One region of the Listeria rocourtiae subsp. hofi genome, then DNA from elsewhere that is predicted to be linked to it. Evidence: predicted binding sites of a transcription regulator. Region 1 holds the regulator's gene; each other region holds the start of a gene.
What was found. Region 1 encodes LexA, which represses DNA repair genes until DNA is damaged. Its sites were predicted from a motif close to CGAACATATGTTCG; they were not measured.

Region 1 (4,782 bases):
AAGCGCGAGTGTTCTATATACATGGATTTCCAAGTATACTAGTGGAGAAGTCATACAACTGACGAATCCGAGTAGGGGGAAATCCAACATGTATTATCCAGGCCGAAAAACGACCTTTAAAGAACGTTTAGAAATTGCGCAATTCACCATCGCGAATGACAAAGACTATCCACTCGCTATGGAAACCTATCAGGTTTCCTACAATCAAGTATACAGTTGGGTACAGAAATATCAGGAACTAGGAGAAGAGGCGCTGCAAGATCGCCGTGGTCGTTCCAAACGAAAAGAAGAATTAACAGAAACAGAACGGTTAACACTACGTATCAAAGAATTAGAGGCACAGAACGAACGCTTAGAAATAGAGAACGCCATCGCAAAAAAGTTGCAGGAGATCGAGCAAAGGTACCAAGACTTTCGTTAGTCCGTCAAGAGGATATATACGTTGCCATCACAGCATTAAAAGAGCTATATTCCATCATAAAATTATGTGATGTCGCAAAAATCGCTCGATCATCCTATTATAAATGGTTACGCCGTCAAGCATCTGCAAGTGAACGAGTCAATCAACAGATTGAGGAAAAAATAATCGAAATCGCGGAACAAGTGAATCATATTTATGGCTACCGTCGCATGACCTTAGCGGTGAATCGGGCTTTAAACAGCCAGTATAATTGGAAAAGAATTCGCCGAATCATGCGAATCAATCAACTATACGCTATCATTCGGCGAAAAAAACCAAAGTGGTTTCAATCGACTGCCGAGCATACCGCTAAAAATATGTTACAGCGCAATTTCAAGGCCACACGCCCAAATGAAAAATGGTGTACGGATGTCACGGAACTAAAATATGGAAACGGCACAAAACAATACTTGAGCGCAATCATTGATTTATACGACCGCTCCATTATTTCCTACGTTCTAAGTAACAAAAATGATAATAAGCTAGTTATGGATACCATCAAAAAAGCAATGAAGCAACATCCAAAAGTAAAGCCCATGATTCATAGTGACCGTGGGTTTCAATATACTAGTCGCGCCTATAGGCGCTTGAAAAAGAAATTTCAATTTAGGCTAAGCATGTCACGTGTCGCAAAATGTTTGGATAATCAACCGATAGAAAGTTTCTGGGGAACATTGAAAGCAGAATATTATTATCTTCATTCTTTTGAAACTGAAAAAGAGCTAATCCAAGGGGTTCATAGCTATATCAATTTCTATCAAAATGAGCGCGTGGTCGCTAAATTTAAAGGCCTTACCCCGAGCGAATACCGGAATAAGGCCATCATATAAAAACTATTTCATTTGTTTTTTAACCTGTCTACTTGACAGGGAGCAGTTCATCTCCCCCATTTTCTTCATAGTTTTTTTCTCTCATCACGTATACGTTTTATCTTATCAGGCGTAACGTCATCGCCATTTGGATCAATAAAAGTAGTATGTTCAATCGTACTTCGCACTTGATTACGGAATGATTTAATATATTCTTGACGCAAAACTTCTTGTTCTAATTTCTCATCCACGGTTATTGTGCCTGCTTTTTTCTTATGCGATAATTCATTAATACGGTCTATTTTAGCCTTTTCTAACATTATTCTCCTCCTCAAACGATATTATTCAGATAATCCAGTCTCTCCATTTTGAGATAAGTCCGATGTACATTGTGAACATTTCCTAGCCTTCTCTGGGATAGCTGACAAACAATAAGGGCATTCTTTCGTAGCAGGTTTCTTTGGTTCTAGCGGTATGTACTTAGTCACCATCTTAATAATTAGAAACACCGAGAAAGCAATAATAAAAAAACTAATAATATTATTGATAAATAACCCGTAATTAATCGTTGGGGCTCCTGCTGCTTGAGCGGCTTTTAAAGTATCATAATGCACTCCATTTAAACTGACAAACAAGTTAGCAAAATCAACATTCCCAATTAGCAAGCCTAGTGGAGGCATAATAATATCATTCACAAGCGAGTTAACAACACTTGTAAATGCAGCACCAATGACAATCCCAATTGCCATTCCTAATGCATTACCTTTCGAAATAAATGCTTTAAAATCTTTCAACATCGAAAAACCTCTTTCATTATTAATCAACGCCTATTCTACAATAAAACGAGAGATTTTTAAAGTATTGTGTTCTATTATTCATTCGCTAACTGAATAGAACGATCTATATTCTCAGCACCTTTTTTTATTGGAATCGTAATTGTCTCACCAGCAATCAGCTTCCCATTTATAATTTGATTCTCTTTCTCGACCCACGATACAAAATCCTGCTTACTCATCTTGTAGTCACCGGCATACTCATCTGCAAGACTCCAAATAGAATCCCCACTTGCAACGCTCACCTCATTGTATTCTGAACTCGCTTGATTCACTGTCACGACCATTAACACTAATCCCAAAACAAAACATGTAATAATAAATATAATTGCAATATAATATCGATCCCAAATAGTTTTCAAAGTCATCTTTATCCCTCCCGAAGAATATATGTTCGCTTTTTTATTATTATAGAACACTCGTTCTGATGTGTCAATAAAAAAACGAACAATTGTTTGCATATCTAAAAAATCTTTGATATACTGGGTTTAATAAAGAAGTAATGAAAGAGTGAACGGGGTGAAACAAATGAAACTATCAAAACGACAACAAGATATTTATGACTTCATCAAGTCTGAAGTAAAAGATAAGGGATATCCACCTTCCGTGCGTGAAATCGGTGAAGCAGTTGGTTTAGCCTCTAGCTCTACAGTCCATGGACACCTAGCACGACTCGAAGGAAAAGGACTCATTCGCAGAGACCCTACAAAACCCAGAGCCATCGAAATCCTATCGTTAGAAGACGAGATGGTAGCTCCAAACGTTATCAACATTCCAATTATCGGTAAAGTAACTGCCGGTGTTCCAATTACAGCCGTTGAGAACATCGATGAATATTTTCCTTTACCTGAATATATGGCCAATGGAGAAACAGAGATTTTCATGTTAGAAATTGATGGCGAAAGTATGATTAATGCTGGTATTTTGAACGGCGACAAAGTGATTGTAAGACAACAAAATTCCGCTAATAACGGAGATATCGTTGTAGCGATGACAGATGATAATGAAGCTACTTGTAAAAGATTTTTTAGAGAAGCTAGCCATTTCCGTCTGCAACCAGAAAACGATGCTTTAGAACCTATCCGCCTAAGAAATGTTTCTATTTTAGGCAAAGTTATTGGCTTGTATCGTGATATTCGTTAGCCATAGAAAGTGGCTGAAACAAGGATTTCAAAAATAAAATAAGCAGGAATCTTGTATATGCCATCTTCATAAATGGCTCTATACAAGATTCCTGCTTTTCTATATCTTACAGAATTGTAGTCTCTTTTTTGGAATGGCGATATTTAGTATATTTCCATGTACTGATCTCGTTCCCATTGGTGAACTGCGGTTCTAAACATGTCGCATTCGATTGTTTTCGCTTCTACGAAATGCTCCAAAATATGCTCACCCAGGCCATCGACAATAATATCATCATTTGTCAGTTCTTTCAGTGCAAGCGCTAAGCTTTCCGGAAGATCGTAAATACCATGTGCATGACGCTCCTCTTCATTCATGCCATAAATATTGCGATCCACTGGTTTTGGTGGCGTTAACTCATTCTTGATGCCATCTAGTCCGGCGCGAAGTAGCACAGCCATTGCTAAGTATGGGTTTGCCGCTGGATCAACGCTACGCAGTTCCAACCGCGTACTCAAGCCACGAGAGCTTGGAACTCGAACAAGCGGGCTACGATTTTTACCAGACCAAGCAATGTAGCATGGCGCCTCGTATCCAGGGACTAGGCGCTTATAAGAATTCACAGTCGGATTGGTTACCGCTGTATAGCCTTTTGCGTGTTTTATCATACCAGCTAAGAAGTGATATGCCGTCTGACTCAGTTGCTCCTCGCCATCTGCATCAAAGAACGCATTCCCATCTTTATTAAATAACGACATATTGAAATGCATCCCCGACCCATTCACACCAAATAACGGTTTTGGCATAAACGTTGCGTGCAAGCCATGTTTACGAGCAATTGTTTTTACGACTAATTTGAATGTTTGGATATTATCACACGCTGTGACCGCATCCTCGTATTTGAAATCAATTTCATGCTGACCAGGTGCTACTTCGTGGTGACTAGCTTCAATTTCAAAGCCCATCTCTTCCAACTCCAAAACAATATCGCGACGACAATTTTCACCTAAATCGGTTGGCGCTAAATCAAAGTATCCTGCATTATCGTTTAATTCTAGTGTAGGCTTTCCTTTTTCATCTAGTTTGAAAAGGAAAAATTCGGGTTCTGGTCCTAAGTTAAAATCTGTAAATCCTAAATCATGCATTTCGGCTAATACACGTTTTAAGTTAGCACGAGGATCCCCCGCAAAAATTGTTCCATCCGGATTATAAATATCGCAAATCAATCTAGCAACTTTCCCTTTTTCAGCTGTCCAAGGAAAGACAACCCACGTATCAAGATCCGGAAATAAATACATATCAGACTCTTCAATGCGCACAAAACCTTCAATAGAGGAGCCATCAAACATCATTTTATTATCCAAAGCTTTGGCTAACTGGCTTACCGGAATTTCCACGTTCTTAATGATTCCTAGGATATCCGTGAATTGCAAGCGGATGAATTTCACATTTTGTTCGTCTGCGAAGCGAAAAATATCTTCTTTAGTATACGATGTCATAATTAAATCCTCCCAATAATTGATATTATATAAACTTTTTAAAAGTAAATATCTTGTTT
Region 2 (4,782 bases), on a different contig from region 1:
TTGATTAAATCCGGGTGTATGGAGTGAATGCCCACTTCGAATGTTGCTTGTTCTCCAACCTCGCGAATATGTTCGTCAACCTCTTTGCGAGCTTTATCGACCATTTCTTCAATCCGCGCTGGGTGAATTCGTCCATCTTGTACGAGTTTTTCCAAAGCGATTCGCGCGATTTCGCGACGAACAGGATCGAATCCGGAAAGGATAACTGCTTCTGGTGTATCATCAATAATTAAATCAATACCAGTGAGTGTTTCTAGAGTTCGAATATTGCGGCCTTCACGACCAATAATTCGACCTTTCATCTCATCATTCGGTAAAGTTACAACGCTTACTGTCGTTTCAGCAACATGATCTGCAGCTGAACGCTGTATAGCTAGAGAAAGAATATTTTTAGCTTTCTTATCTGCTTCTTCCTTCGCACGAGTTTCAGATTCTTTTACCATCACTGCTGTGTCGTGTGTCAGTTCCTCTTCTACTTGGCTTAAAATAACATTCTTAGCCTCATCTTTGGTAAGGGCAGATATTCTTTCTAACTCTACTTGTTGTTTCTGTGTCATCTCTTCAACTTTGCTTTCTTTTTCTTCAATTTGTTGTTGACGTTTACTGATACTCTCCTCTTTTCTTTCAAGAGTTGCTTCCCTTTTACTTAAAGAAGTATCTTTTCTGTCGAGGTTTTCCTCCCTTTGTAATAAGCGATTTTCTGACTTTTGTAATTCCCCTCTTCGCCCACGAAGTTCATTTTCGATTTCAGTACGTAACTTATGATTCTCTTCTTTTCCTTCAAGTAATGCTTCTTTCTTCAAGGTTTCTGCTTCTTTTTTAGCATCTTCCGTGATTAATTCAGCTGTTCCTCTAACAGCGGCAAGTTTCCGCTCAGAGCTTGATTTATAAATCAGAGAACCAACAACCAGACCGACGATCAAGAAAAGCAAGCTGGAGATGATTGTGATTACGATTTCCATCCTTACACCTCCTTTGCTATTCAATTCTTTTTAATGGTTATGTCGGTTGTCAGAAATGTTCCTGACACGCGTGTATTTTTTCATTTTTAAATGTAAAATATACAATCTAATTCTATCTGTCAATCTGCGTATTGTCAAGAAAAGCGAAAGGTGTAAGCGGGAACATGTTATTGAAATTGTCCGCAATGAATCGAGATACAATCTCCATAAAGAAAAGCCGCCCAGTTGGACGGCTTATAACATTAATCTTCATCAAGTAAGTTGATTTCTTCTGGCAATGTATCCTCTGATATGTTTGGGTTCACATCGATCTCATATTCTTGGCGAACTCGTTTTGAAATTTCATCACGGATTTCTGGATGTTCTTTCAGATATTGCTTCGCGTTCTCACGACCTTGCCCAATACGCTCCTCGTTATAAGAATACCATGAACCGCTCTTATTGATTACATCAATCTCGGATGCCATATCGACAAGTTCACCTTCACGTGAGATACCTTGGCCGTACATCACATCGACCTCAGCTACACGGAACGGTGGAGCTACTTTGTTTTTGACAACTTTGATTTTTGTTTTGTTACCAATAACATCCGTACCCTGTTTTAGTTGCTCTGCACGTCTTACTTCTAAACGAACGGTAGAGTAGAACTTAAGTGCTCGCCCGCCAGGTGTTATTTCGGGATTACCGAACATAACACCAACTTTTTCACGGATTTGGTTAATGAAAATCGCGATTGTTTTTGATTTATTAATGGCACCTGATAATTTACGTAATGCTTGGGACATCAGACGTGCTTGTAAACCAACATGGGAATCGCCCATTTCACCTTCAATTTCAGCACGTGGTACAAGTGCTGCTACGGAGTCGACAACTAGAATATCAACGGCGCCGCTTCGAACTAAAGCTTCTGCGATTTCTAATGCTTGCTCCCCTGTATCTGGTTGTGATAGTAGCAATTCATCAATGTTTACACCAAGGTTTTTTGCATACGCTGGGTCTAGTGCGTGCTCGGCATCGATAAATGCTGCGGTACCACCTTGCGCCTGCACTTCTGCGATGGCATGTAAAGCAACGGTTGTTTTACCAGAGCTTTCTGGTCCATAAACCTCGATGATTCTTCCACGTGGATACCCACCAACTCCAAGTGCAATATCGAGGGCTAATGAGCCACTTGATATCGTGGAAATATTATGGTCGGATTGCTCTCCTAACTTCATAATGGAACCTTTACCGAATTGTTTCTCAATTTGTTTTAACGCCTGATCTAAGGCCGCTTGACGATCACTCACATTATTGCCTCCTAGTCTTTATATACTATCTAATTTTTCATGTAAAAACAGTATTTCCCGTACATCTATTTCCGGCTGTTTTTACTGCCTATAGATACTATACCTTATTTTTTTTAGATATACAAGTAAAAAGCGAATATTTGTTCGTATTTTTTTAGTGTGCGCTATTATGTTCTAGACATCGCTACTATCAATTCCTAACTATGCCTTTATTATAGCCGTTTTACAGGTATTCGTCTAACCTTTTTTTAGTGCTAGATTTGTTATTTTTAATCCCTTATTTTGCTTTTTTGTCGCTTTTCTCATCTAAAAAAGCTTTAATCAGTGCAAAACCTTCTTTTACCGCTCGGCGACGATTATAATTACGGTCACGATTGAAGGTATAACGATAAGCGAGTGTAGGACTACCAACAACACTGAGACCAATCCAAACAGTCCCAACAGGATTTCCTTCGAGTTCACTTGGCCCCGCAGCACCAGTGAAACTAATGCCAATATCTGTTTTGCATAATTTGCGAATATTATCAGCCATTTCAATCGCGCAAGCTTGGCTAACAACACCTTCTTGTTCTATAGTTTCTTTAGATACGTGTAACAATTCGTGCTTCATTTCTGAACTGTAAGTTACCATACCACCTTTAAAAATTTTAGAGATGCCGGTTGTTCCACCTAACTCTGCTTGAAATAAGCCAGCTGTGAGGCTTTCTGCGGCTGATACAGTCATATTAGCATCCATGAGCTGCTGAATTACTAAATCGACAAGTGTGACGTCTCCAGAGCCGTATATGTAAGCTCCATCTCGCTTGATAATCTCTTCTTCCGTATTGGCAATTAGGTGCAATGCTTCTTCTCGTGTTTTGGCAGATGCTGTAAGCCGGATGATAACTTCATTTTCACCTGCATACGTTGCGATGGTTGGATTCGTTTGAGCTGCAATCAGGTCTTTTAAATCGTCCGCTAATTTCGATTCACCAATACCAAAAAAACGTATTATTTTGGATTCTAGTATAATTTCGCGGTCACTATTTTTCAGTAGAAGTGGCTTGGCATATTTTGTGAACATTGGTTGCATTTCGGATGGTGGCCCAGGAAGTAAAAGGTAACTGTGTTTCTTAGATTCAAGTAACATTCCTGCTGCAAAGCCAAAATCATTGGATAGAACATGAGAACCTTCAATAATTTCTGCTTGACGCTTGTTATTTTCAGACATTTTATCTTTTCTTGCTGCAAAAAATTGTTCTATTTTTGCTAGATGATCGTTATCGTAAAGAATGCCTTTTTTCAAGTGACTAGCAAGAATTTGCTTAGTTATATCATCCTCTGTTGGGCCTAAACCGCCTGTGAAAATTAAGATGTCACTCCGATTCTCAGCGATTTCAATAACTTTCTTCAAGCGTTCGGGATTGTCGCCGACGACGGTATGATGATACACATAGATACCACATTCGGCCAGTTCTTTGGATATAAAAGCAGCGTTGGAATTCACGATTTGTCCAAGTAATAGTTCGGTTCCAACTGCAATAATTTCTGCACTACGCATAAAAAACACGCCCTTTCTATTTCTATATATTACAACAACTCATTCCAAAAACAAGAAAAACGACCTGCCACACGATGTGAGAAGTCGTTTTTTGATATTACATGGAACCTTTGAAAATATTTCTGTTCTTGTAGAAATAATCCCAGCCAGACCAAACCGTGAAAAAGGCGCAAACGTATAGGAATACAAGATCCACACGAATACCAGTCCATTCAAACGGCCAATTGTGAAGCAGTAACAAAGGAATTGCAATCATTTGAGTGAAGGTCTTTATTTTCCCTAATTGCCCGGCTGCCATGACTTCACCACCTTCTACAAGAAGTAGACGCAAGCCAGTTACAGCAAACTCGCGGCTAATGATGATGATAATCACCCAAGATGGCGCAATATGCTGTTCAACTAATATGATGAAAGCTGCAGCAACTAATAATTTGTCAGCCAGTGGATCGGCAAATTTGCCAAAGTTGGTAATCAGGTTATACTTGCGGGCTAAATGACCATCGAACCAGTCTGTTAATGCGGCTACAATGAAAATAATTGCAGCGATGATATTGGCAACTGGAATATTAGAATCAAGCCATGTAACCGTTCCAAGTCCTAGCGGAGCCACACATAATATCACGAAAATCGGTATCAAAATGACGCGTGCCACTGTTATTTTATTAGGTAAATTCATTTCTTCATCCCCTTTTCATTTAAAAATATGTAATAAGTCAGCGTGGCAATAAATGCTTGATGCACAATAAGCATTTATCGCCACGCTGTCATTAAAAAATTAGTTATTCTGCATTACTGTCTGAACTTGTGCTAGAATCTGAAGTTGTTCCAGTATTTGTACTGTCAGCGAGCTTAATCGTCAATTTCTGTGTAATAGAATCTTTAGCTAATTCCGCAGCTTGATCATTGATTTTCATCGTTACTGGCGTTGCATTTCCGACAGTTATATTAGCGGATTTACTGCTTGCAAGGTCAAATGTTTTCGTTTCACCAT
Region 3 (4,782 bases), on a different contig from region 1:
ATACTCTGAGGGCAACGTAAACAGACGATAAGCCAGAAAATCCTCGCTAGAGAGCATACTTTTCCCACTAGGCCTGACTGCAATTCCTGATTGGTTTAGATAATCACGATCCTCATCCGATAAAATGCCGCTCTCCGTTTTTTTCATCGGTAACACACCATCATTCATGCCCACAATAAAAACAGCCTTCCTATTCAGCAACCTAGAGCTATCCATATCTGCGACAATTAACTGATCTAGCGACGGTGGTAGCAAAGCAAAATCCAGAGCATCCAGCCCCGTATTTATTATGTCAAAAAATACGTCAAACGAAAGCCGCTCGTCCCCCATGACCTCAACAAACTCATCCAACAAAGCCACAACAGATTTCCATGCCTGCTCATGCTCTTTAGCTAATTCGAGCTCATTCATTTCCTCTGCTCGTTTACGCCACATATCCAACCTAGTATCTACTTGTGCATCTAACATAAATTCAAATAATGCTCCCGCTTGCTCTATACCTGTATTAGCATCTTTCAATCTTTTCTCTAAGTTCATTAAGGGGGCCTTTATTTGCTCTCTTACTTCATTGATTATTATCTCTTTCGCTTTTTCATCATCTGTTTGTACACCGTGATTCAAATCTAACCCACGAATTTTCCGATAAGTCCAAGGACGCTTTTCCATCCACCTGCGCTTATTATAAATACCATTCTCCAATATATAGTTCTCAAAAATATCAACTTTTCCCCGATAAGCGCTACTACTTATATCCAATGGGAAGAGGAACTCTGTGCGAACAGCCTGAAAAACAGCTTCATATTGCCAGTTAGTACGAAGAACATCTAAACTAGAACGAAGAAATTCTATCATAGGATGGTTAGCCATTGTTCGTTTTTTATCGATAAAATAGGGAATATCATTCGCATCCAGAGAAGCCTTCAAAATCGTTTCATAGCTGTCTGCATTCCGCAGTAGAATAGCCATATCCCGATAACGATATCCTTTTGATGCTAACTCCCTAACACGCCTCGCAACCCCTTCCATTTCAGCACGACGATTATTCGCCTCATCTATATGAATACCAACTGCTTCACCATCAAATTTAGCTACCGATAGCTTCGTCCAATTTTCCTGTAGATAAGCTAAATCATCATTTTGAAAGCGTCTGTTGTTGTTCATAATAATGTCAGGCATCACATCACAACCCCTATTTTGCGCCATTTCTTTCAACTTAGCATATGTCGTTCCAGTCAATTGAAATAAGTCATACGCTTCCAAGCTATCAACACCATAATCTTCATCCAAAGTTAGAGCAATCGTCACATTTTTACACGAGGCCAATAACTCCCCTAAAACTAAATATTCTTGCGGCGAAAACTCATAAAATCCATCAATAAAAATTTCACTTTGTGCTAAAAATGAATTCTCTGAAATAGCCTCTGCAAGTAACTTTAAGTAATCCTCGTTTTCCAAATATTTTCCAGCTAGCACTTGTTCATACGCATCATAAAGCACAGCTATATCCGCCATTTTATTACTCAAATCAGCTTTAATCTGACCATCAAAGTGCTGCAATTGTTCTTGCTCAACGCAATATTGTTTCATTTCTTTAAAAATTTGCTCCAACTCTTTAATAAACCCTTTTTTAGAAGCGCTACGTCCGAATAAATGTAACTCCTCTTGTTTCTCAAGCATAATTTTCCTAATTACCATCTCTAACCCAGAATCTGTCAAAAAAGTTCTCGCCAATCCACCACTTTCCTGTAAAACACGCCAAGCTAAGCGGCTGAAGCTAAAAATCTGCGTATCTAATAAACCAGTAACCCCTTCACGCTCCAAAAACACGGTTTCCATTTGTAATGTCATTTGATCCGGAACTAAAAAAATACAGGATTGCTTCTCCGTGGTACTATTCATCCGTTCCTCTAATTTATCCATTATTAGCGTCGTTTTCCCAGTACCCGCGCGCCCTATAATAAATTGTAAACTCATTTCAACACCACCGAACATACGTTTGTTTTTATCATAACATATTTTACATAACTAAACCAGCCTTATTTTTGAATCCTACTGCCAGTCTATCACTTTAATCGTTTTTCAACAATCACAACCATGAAAAAACTAGAGCCAATTTGACTCTAGTCAGTCTGTAGAAAAACTATCTCACATGATTTTCCGCAAAACCTCAGCGTGTCGACAAATGCTTAGGTTCTAGGCAAAAGCGAGTACCAGCGCGGAGCGTACTGGAGTACGTGAGTACTGGAACGGAGTTTTTAACAACGAAAATGAGCGTTTGTCGACACGCTGACTAGAGCCAATTTGACTCTAGTCACTACTTTATTTAGAAAGTCAGCACTTCCTGCTGCATGTTATTCAGCTTCTCTGTCAAAAGATAGAAGTTCTCTTTATCGTTATTATCTAAAGCAATATCAATCTCGTCTTTCAATTGTTGCAATCGGTGTTCGTCAAGGAGCATTGTCATGTAGCACTCAATAAATGTATTCACTAACTCTTTTTCTCCTTTTAGAGCTCCAACTTGATTAACTAATGAACTTGAAAAATCTCGCATTTCCATGACTGATCACTCCTTCTTAATTTTTTATTATCCGGCAAAAAGTGAAAATAAGGGGTTTAAAAGTCATATTCTTTATAAAAATAGAATTTTTAGAAAAAATAGTGACTTCGAGAATTAGCTGTGCTATACTCAAGCTAGCAATTTAGGTGAACCATAGACAGATAGTTTCAAAGTAGGTGTACTAAAATTTTTTCAAAAACAAACCGGACATTTCATAAACTTGGTGCATTTACACTACTTAAATACATCAAAAGGAGTGGCATTATGTCGAAGAAGATGAAAAAACCAGTGTACGAGGTTAACCCGCATACCATGATTATCCTGCCTTTAAAAACAAAATCAGGAGTCCAATCAGAAGTCTTTGAATTAAACGATCATCGTATATCTAGTTTTACCCCATTATTTCTAATTAAAACAAGCTGTCAATATTTTGGCTCTAGTTATGAAGGTCGTAGAGAAGGAACGCGTTTCTTAACAGGCGTCACACACAAGCCGCCGATTATGATTGATCCCGTCAGCTTCACCTACGCATTCCCGACAACTTCAGCTGGTAGAGATGACTGCATTTGGATTTTTCCACAGCACATTTCAGAGTACTATGACTCTAATTATAATTGCACCACTATTAGATTTAATAATAAACAAAAAATAAAAATATCTGTCTCTTTTGCTACATTCAACAATCAAATGGCTAGAGTATCTATGCTACACATGAAATTTTCCCAAAAAATGCGAACAGTAGAAACAGAATATCCTTATTCCAATCTCTTATTTCCACCGGTATCTTTAGCAGCAGAGAATAGAGAGCCTTATAATATCGAAGAAGTAAGCGATATCAATGACAATTTTGTTGACTTTAGCTATTCAGAGTTGCCACAACAAAAAAAGAATAAGAAAAACAAAGAAGAATAATAACAATAAGGCAGTCACTTTTTTCCGGTTTGTGACTGCCTAAAATTAAATATTTCGATTTCCTAAAGCCTCAGAAATTCGTTTTAAAAGTACTAACTCTTCTTCTGAATAGGAGTAAGGTAACTCTAAATACCATTTCTCCAGTTCAGGATTTCCAATCAACGGAAACGCATTTACTGAATTTTTTTCTCTAAGCCCAGCAACATCATCCAATAAGAAATCCGTCGTTGTTCCTAGCTCGTCTGCCAACTTAGCAAGAATAAATATAGGTGGTCGATGATTATCATTCTCGTACTTGCTAATGGTAGATGACGTTACACCAATTCTCTCTGCCAACTGCTTTTGCGTCAAGCGATGTTTCTTTCGAAGTGATATTAATTTTTCTCCAAAATCCATATCCCCACCCCTTCCTATATTCTTATTATAGCAATGAACAGGTGTTATTTCGACAATTTGCACACAGAAAGAAAAAACTGCCCTATCACTAGAGCAGCCTCTCTATTATTTCGCTTTCTTCCAAAAACCGTATATCAAGCCTGAAATTACAGTACCTATAAGGATTGAGAGTAAGAATAACACCGGATGGTTCGCTAATCCTGCAACAAAAATCCCACCATGAGGCGCAGGAACATTAATTTGCCAAAACTGTGTTAACCCTCCCGCAATTGCAGAACCTAGAACACATGATGTAATAACACGCAGTGGATCTGCTGCTGCAAAAGGAATAGCACCTTCCGTGATGAATGATAGTCCTAACACATAATTTGTTAAGCCCGCCTGACGCTCATCGGATGTGAATTTATTTTTGAATAGCGTTGTAGCCATTGCAATTGCAAGTGGTGGTACCATACCGCCAGCCATTACAGCCGCCATAAACGCACCATCAGTGTTCCCAGTAGTTGTGAATACACCAATTGCAAATGTATAAGCCGCCTTATTAAACGGCCCCCCCATATCAATTGCCATCATACCACCTAATACTGTTCCTAAAATAACAGCATTTGCTGTTCCTAAAGACTGCAATTGCTCCACTAAAAACTCATTAATTGTAGCAAAAATAGGATCGAAAATAAAGTACATTAATCCACCAGTGATAAGTAATCCAAGCACGGGATAAATTAAAATAGGCTTCAAACCTTCCAGAGTCTTAGGCATCTTAGAAAAGAGTATTTTTAACCCAACAACAACATAACCCGCTAGAAAACCAGCAAGTAGCCCACCTAAAAACCCTGCATTTGAAGTTGCCGCCAATAAACCACCTACCATACCCGGCATTAAACCGGGACGATCAGCAATGCTCATCGCGATGAAGC
Region 4 (4,782 bases), on a different contig from region 1:
GTTACACCTTCTTTTACGACAATGCGGTCAATAACAATATCAATGGAATGCTTTTTGTTCTTCTCAAGCTCAATTTCGTCTCCGATATCATACATGTCTCCATCGATTCGTACGCGGACATATCCTTCTTTTTTGATGCCTTCTAGCGTTTTTTTATGCGCTCCTTTTTTGCCAGATACAATTGGGGCTAAAATTTGGATTCGTGTCTTCTCAGGAAGCTCTAACACACGATCGACCATCTGTTCAATCGTTTGCGATGTAATTTCGATTCCGTGGTTTGGACAGACAGGATGCCCTACACGTGCATACATTAAGCGTAGATAGTCATGAATCTCCGTGACAGTACCTACTGTAGATCGCGGATTACGGCTCGTCGTTTTTTGGTCAATAGAAATGGCGGGTGATAAGCCTTCAATCAAATCCACATCTGGTTTATCCATTTGTCCTAAAAATTGGCGAGCATAAGAAGATAACGATTCTACATAGCGTCGTTGTCCTTCTGCATATATCGTATCAAAAGCTAACGACGATTTTCCTGATCCAGATAAGCCAGTCATAACAACAAGTTTATCCCGCGGAATTTCGACATCAATATTCTTTAAATTGTTGGCTCTAGCGCCTTGTATCACAATTTTATCTTTTTCCAACTCTAATCATCCTTCCGCTTTTAGCTCAAGTAAGGTATCACGAAGTTGCGCCGCACGCTCAAAGTCAAGCGCTTTTGCTGCATCTTTCATTTCATGCTCTAATTCCTCAATAAATGCCATGCGTTCTTTCTTGTTCATCTTACTCAGATCTTTCAGATGCTCTGCTTCACGTTCTTCGGCAGCGGTTGTTGCGGCAATGACGCCACGAACATCTTTAATGATTGTTTGCGGTGTTATGCCGTGTTCTAAATTATATGCCTCTTGAATTTCACGACGACGCGCTGTCTCGCTAATCGCGAACTTCATAGAATCCGTCATCTTATCAGCATACATAATTACTTTACCGTTCTGATTACGCGCAGCACGACCAATAGTTTGTACGAGCGATCGCTCAGAACGTAAGAAACCTTCTTTATCCGCATCAAGAATCGTAACTAGTGAGACCTCTGGAATATCGATTCCTTCACGAAGCAAGTTAATTCCTACTAAAACATCGTAAACACCTAGTCTCAAATCTCGTATAATTTCGATTCGCTCCAACGTCTTTACCTCAGAATGTAGATATTGGACTTTAATCCCCGCTTCTTTCAAGTAATCAGTCAAGTCCTCAGACATTTTCTTTGTCAACGTTGTAATCAGCACACGTTCTTTCTTCTCAATACGTTCATTTATCTCATCCATTAAGTCATCAATTTGTCCCTCAATCGGTCTAATTTCAATAATAGGATCGAGCAAACCAGTCGGACGAATAATTTGCTGAATAACTTCTGGATTTAATGCCAACTCGTATGGCCCTGGTGTCGCCGAAATATACATGATTTGATTTACGTGCTCCTCAAATTCCTCCAAGCGTAACGGACGATTATCCAAAGCAGACGGCAATCTAAACCCGTGGTCTACTAGCATTTGTTTACGCGCCTGGTCTCCATTATACATCCCTCGAATTTGTGGCATCGTTACATGTGATTCATCGATGACAATTTGAAAATCATCGGGGAAAAAATCCAATAATGTATACGGTGTAGAACCTGCTTCTCGCATAGCCAAGTGACGTGAATAGTTCTCAACACCTGAGCAATAACCCATCTCTTCCATCATTTCAATATCATAATTTGTACGTTGCTCCAAGCGTTGCGCTTCAAGTAGTTTATTATCCGCACGCAAAACTTTCAAGCGGTCCTCTAACTCTGCCTTGATGTTCACTATCGCTTTCTTCATAATATCTGGACGTGTTACAAAGTGAGAGGCTGGAAAAATAGAGACATGTTCCCGTTCGCCAATAATTTCACCAGTCAGTGCGTCCACTTCGCGAATTCGTTCAATTTCATCTCCAAAAAACTCCACTCGCATACAGTGCTCATCACGTGATGCCGGAAAAATTTCCACAACATCTCCACGGACACGAAAACGACCGCGCTGGAAATCGATATCATTGCGATCGTACTGTATTTCTACTAAATCCCGTAATAATTGATCACGACTAATCTCCATTCCCGGCCTTAATGAAACGAGCATTGCGCCATATTCCTCTGGCGAACCTAAACCATAAATACAAGAAACACTAGCTATAATAATAACGTCGCGTCTTTCAAATAATGATGCCGTAGCCGAATGTCGTAGTTTATCAATCTCGTCATTTACGCTAGAATCCTTTTCTATAAACGTATCTGTTTGTGGGACGTATGCCTCTGGTTGGTAATAATCATAATAACTTACAAAGTATTCTACGGCGTTATTCGGGAAAAATTCTTTAAATTCACTATATAATTGCCCCGCTAAAGTCTTGTTATGTGCGATGACAAGCGTTGGTTTATTGACTTCTTGGATAACGTTTGAAACTGTAAATGTCTTACCAGTACCAGTTGCTCCAAGTAAAGTTTGATGTTTAGTGCCATTTTTGAGACCTGCCACTAATTTCTCAATGGCTTTCGGCTGATCTCCTTGTGGCGTATATTTCGAAACTAGCTGAAATGTATCTTTCACCCTCTTTTCCTCCTCCGACACAAGTCTGTTGCGTACCTCAAATAATCGGCTATGCGCTTGAACATGGCGAACTATTCATTCATCAGTTCTTCCGTACCCGTACTTTCGGCTCCCACTAAACTATGGAGATCCAAACGCTTCCGCTCGATTTATATAAAGTCAAACTTAGCCCCTATCCAGTAAGACTCGCAGACTCATCACTTGTATTCATTCTAACATAATTAGTCTAAATCCGCCAGCAAAAAGCGAACATATTTTCGCATTCGTTTAAACATAAAAAGGCTTCGCAATTAAGCAAAGCCTTCAGACTATAGAAAAACTACCTCACATGATTTTCCGCAAAACCTCAGCGTTCGATTTCTATACTTCTTTGTCTGCTTCACGCAATCTGCCGAGCATTCGCGTGGCCAAAAAGAAGCCTATTGTCATCGAAATTGCATCTAAACTAATAAGCCACCATGTATTTGTAAAGCCCATTCGCGCGGAAACAGTTATTAAAATCAGAGTAAGCCCTAAACCTACAAAACGTTGATATGTTATTCGAGACAATATAATAACCAAGAGTCCTGGAAAAAATAACGCCGAAATTAACTGATCCCACACAGGCTTCGCTCTCCCTTTTTAGCTATCTGATTTTAAAACACGCGCTTTGATTTCATCTGTTAAAGCTGGTAAATCCGTTTTCTCGATATTTTTTTCGGCTAGTAAATCAGGCAAAATTTCACGTAAGAAATACTGTACACAAGCCATTTCACGGAATTGATAAATTGTTTCTAATGCCTCGCTATATATTTTTGTGAATGTTGGTTCTGGATTGCCTTTTTGGATTTCACCAAATGATTCATAGAGTAGGTCTACTTTATCTGCTACCGCCAAAATTTGGCCTTCTAATGTGTCATCTTTACCTTCTTTGAGTAAAACATGATAAATAGCTTGAAATTCAGCGGGTATCTCGTTGTTAATAAAATTCCGTGTCATCGTTTCTTCTACTTCTGACAACATTTCGCGAAGTTCTGCGGTCGCGTATTTAACTGGTGTTTTGATATCACCAATGAACAGTTCTGGATAATCGTGATTGAGCGCTTTTTCGTATAGTGCACGCCAATTAACAGTTTGACCAGCTTGTTCCTCTACATTGCCTAAAAATTGTGCCACTTGGGTTACTTTGAATGAATGCTCAGCAACCGAATGTTCTTGGTATTTGAACTTACCTGGACAACGGTAAATGTTTTCTAGATCCGATAAACTGCGAAAATATTGATGAATCCCCATTTTATATCAACTCCTCATTGTTCTTCTTGTTTTTTATTATCTGGATGCGTATTTTCTACTTCACGCATAATTAAAGCAGAGCTAAATCCAAGTAAAGCGATAATTGCTGCCGAATATTGTCTGAAATTGTCTGCTGCAAAAATATAGATAAGACCCATGAAAATTAATGTCGTCAATATACCCCATGTAAATAGCTTATGGCCCCGCGTCACTCCGACTTTCATAACAGAGTATATGCCAATGTAACACACTGCTTGAATCAGAATAAATTGGACGATTGAAATAATGATGACCGATGTTAAATCATCGTTGAACATGATTGCTGTAACTGAGATTGTGAGTAAGAGAATGATGCCCAGAACAACAATTATTTTTTTACTGGTAGGTAGCTGTTTCATATTCTTCCCCCAAATGGCGTTCTTTTTTTACTAGTATAACGAGGATAAGTATTGATAGCAACCTTAAGCACTTGCTGATAAGCGGTTGGCTCGTTTATTGCAAAAAACAAGAAGCATTTCTGCTTCTTGTTTTTTACCGCTCATTTTATTTCCTTTTCGGCCTTGCTTCGGAATAGAATTGAAAGTCCGAAAATGGTTACAACGATAGTAGCGCCCATGTCTGCCATGATAGCCATCCATAAGGTTAAATAGCCTGTTAAAGCTAGTAATAAAGCCGCCACTTTAAGACCTAATGCAAAAGCAATATTGAAGCCAACGACAAATCGTACTTTTTTAGCAATCCTGACTGTTATTGGCAGTTTTCCTAAATGGTCTTGCATAAGTACAATATCTGCAACTTCAATAGCGCTATCAGTCCCTTTCCCCATCGCAATACCGAGATCTGCAGTTGCGAGTGCAGGGGAGTCATTAATACCATCACC

Region 2: a site for LexA is predicted at 2,385-2,398, ahead of recA (recombinase RecA). Genes of this name have one in related genera too.
Region 3: a site for LexA is predicted at 1,986-1,999, ahead of addB (helicase-exonuclease AddAB subunit AddB). Genes of this name have one in related genera too.
Region 4: a site for LexA is predicted at 2,877-2,890, ahead of uvrB (excinuclease ABC subunit UvrB). Genes of this name have one in related genera too.

The regions. Positions count from the first base shown of each region.
Region 1 covers NZ_CAUYTL010000022.1:353-5,134, forward strand. The annotation lists gene R8925_RS10085 (helix-turn-helix domain-containing protein) at 1-421, shown strand, start outside; gene R8925_RS10090 (IS3 family transposase) at 331-1,290, shown strand; gene R8925_RS10095 (DUF896 domain-containing protein) at 1,356-1,589, opposite strand; gene mscL (large conductance mechanosensitive channel protein MscL) at 1,611-2,066, opposite strand; gene yneA (cell division suppressor protein YneA) at 2,141-2,470, opposite strand; gene lexA (transcriptional repressor LexA) at 2,631-3,245, shown strand; gene glnA (type I glutamate--ammonia ligase) at 3,389-4,723, opposite strand; gene R8925_RS10120 (MerR family transcriptional regulator) at 4,782-4,782, opposite strand, start outside.
Region 2 covers NZ_CAUYTL010000005.1:15,244-20,025, forward strand. The annotation lists gene rny (ribonuclease Y) at 1-962, opposite strand, end outside; gene recA (recombinase RecA) at 1,205-2,251, opposite strand; gene R8925_RS04025 (competence/damage-inducible protein A) at 2,529-3,791, opposite strand; gene pgsA (CDP-diacylglycerol--glycerol-3-phosphate 3-phosphatidyltransferase) at 3,889-4,467, opposite strand; gene R8925_RS04035 (helix-turn-helix domain-containing protein) at 4,571-4,782, opposite strand, start outside.
Region 3 covers NZ_CAUYTL010000039.1:4,378-9,159, reverse strand. The annotation lists gene addB (helicase-exonuclease AddAB subunit AddB) at 1-1,974, opposite strand, end outside; gene R8925_RS13705 (IDEAL domain-containing protein) at 2,324-2,557, opposite strand; gene R8925_RS13700 (competence protein ComK) at 2,819-3,469, shown strand; gene R8925_RS13695 (helix-turn-helix domain-containing protein) at 3,515-3,865, opposite strand; gene R8925_RS13690 (PTS fructose transporter subunit IIABC) at 3,971-4,782, opposite strand, start outside.
Region 4 covers NZ_CAUYTL010000009.1:67,107-71,888, reverse strand. The annotation lists gene uvrA (excinuclease ABC subunit UvrA) at 1-647, opposite strand, end outside; gene uvrB (excinuclease ABC subunit UvrB) at 654-2,630, opposite strand; gene R8925_RS06175 (CsbA family protein) at 2,991-3,233, opposite strand; gene R8925_RS06170 (HD domain-containing protein) at 3,252-3,902, opposite strand; gene R8925_RS06165 (hypothetical protein) at 3,917-4,300, opposite strand; gene R8925_RS06160 (heavy metal translocating P-type ATPase) at 4,441-4,782, opposite strand, start outside.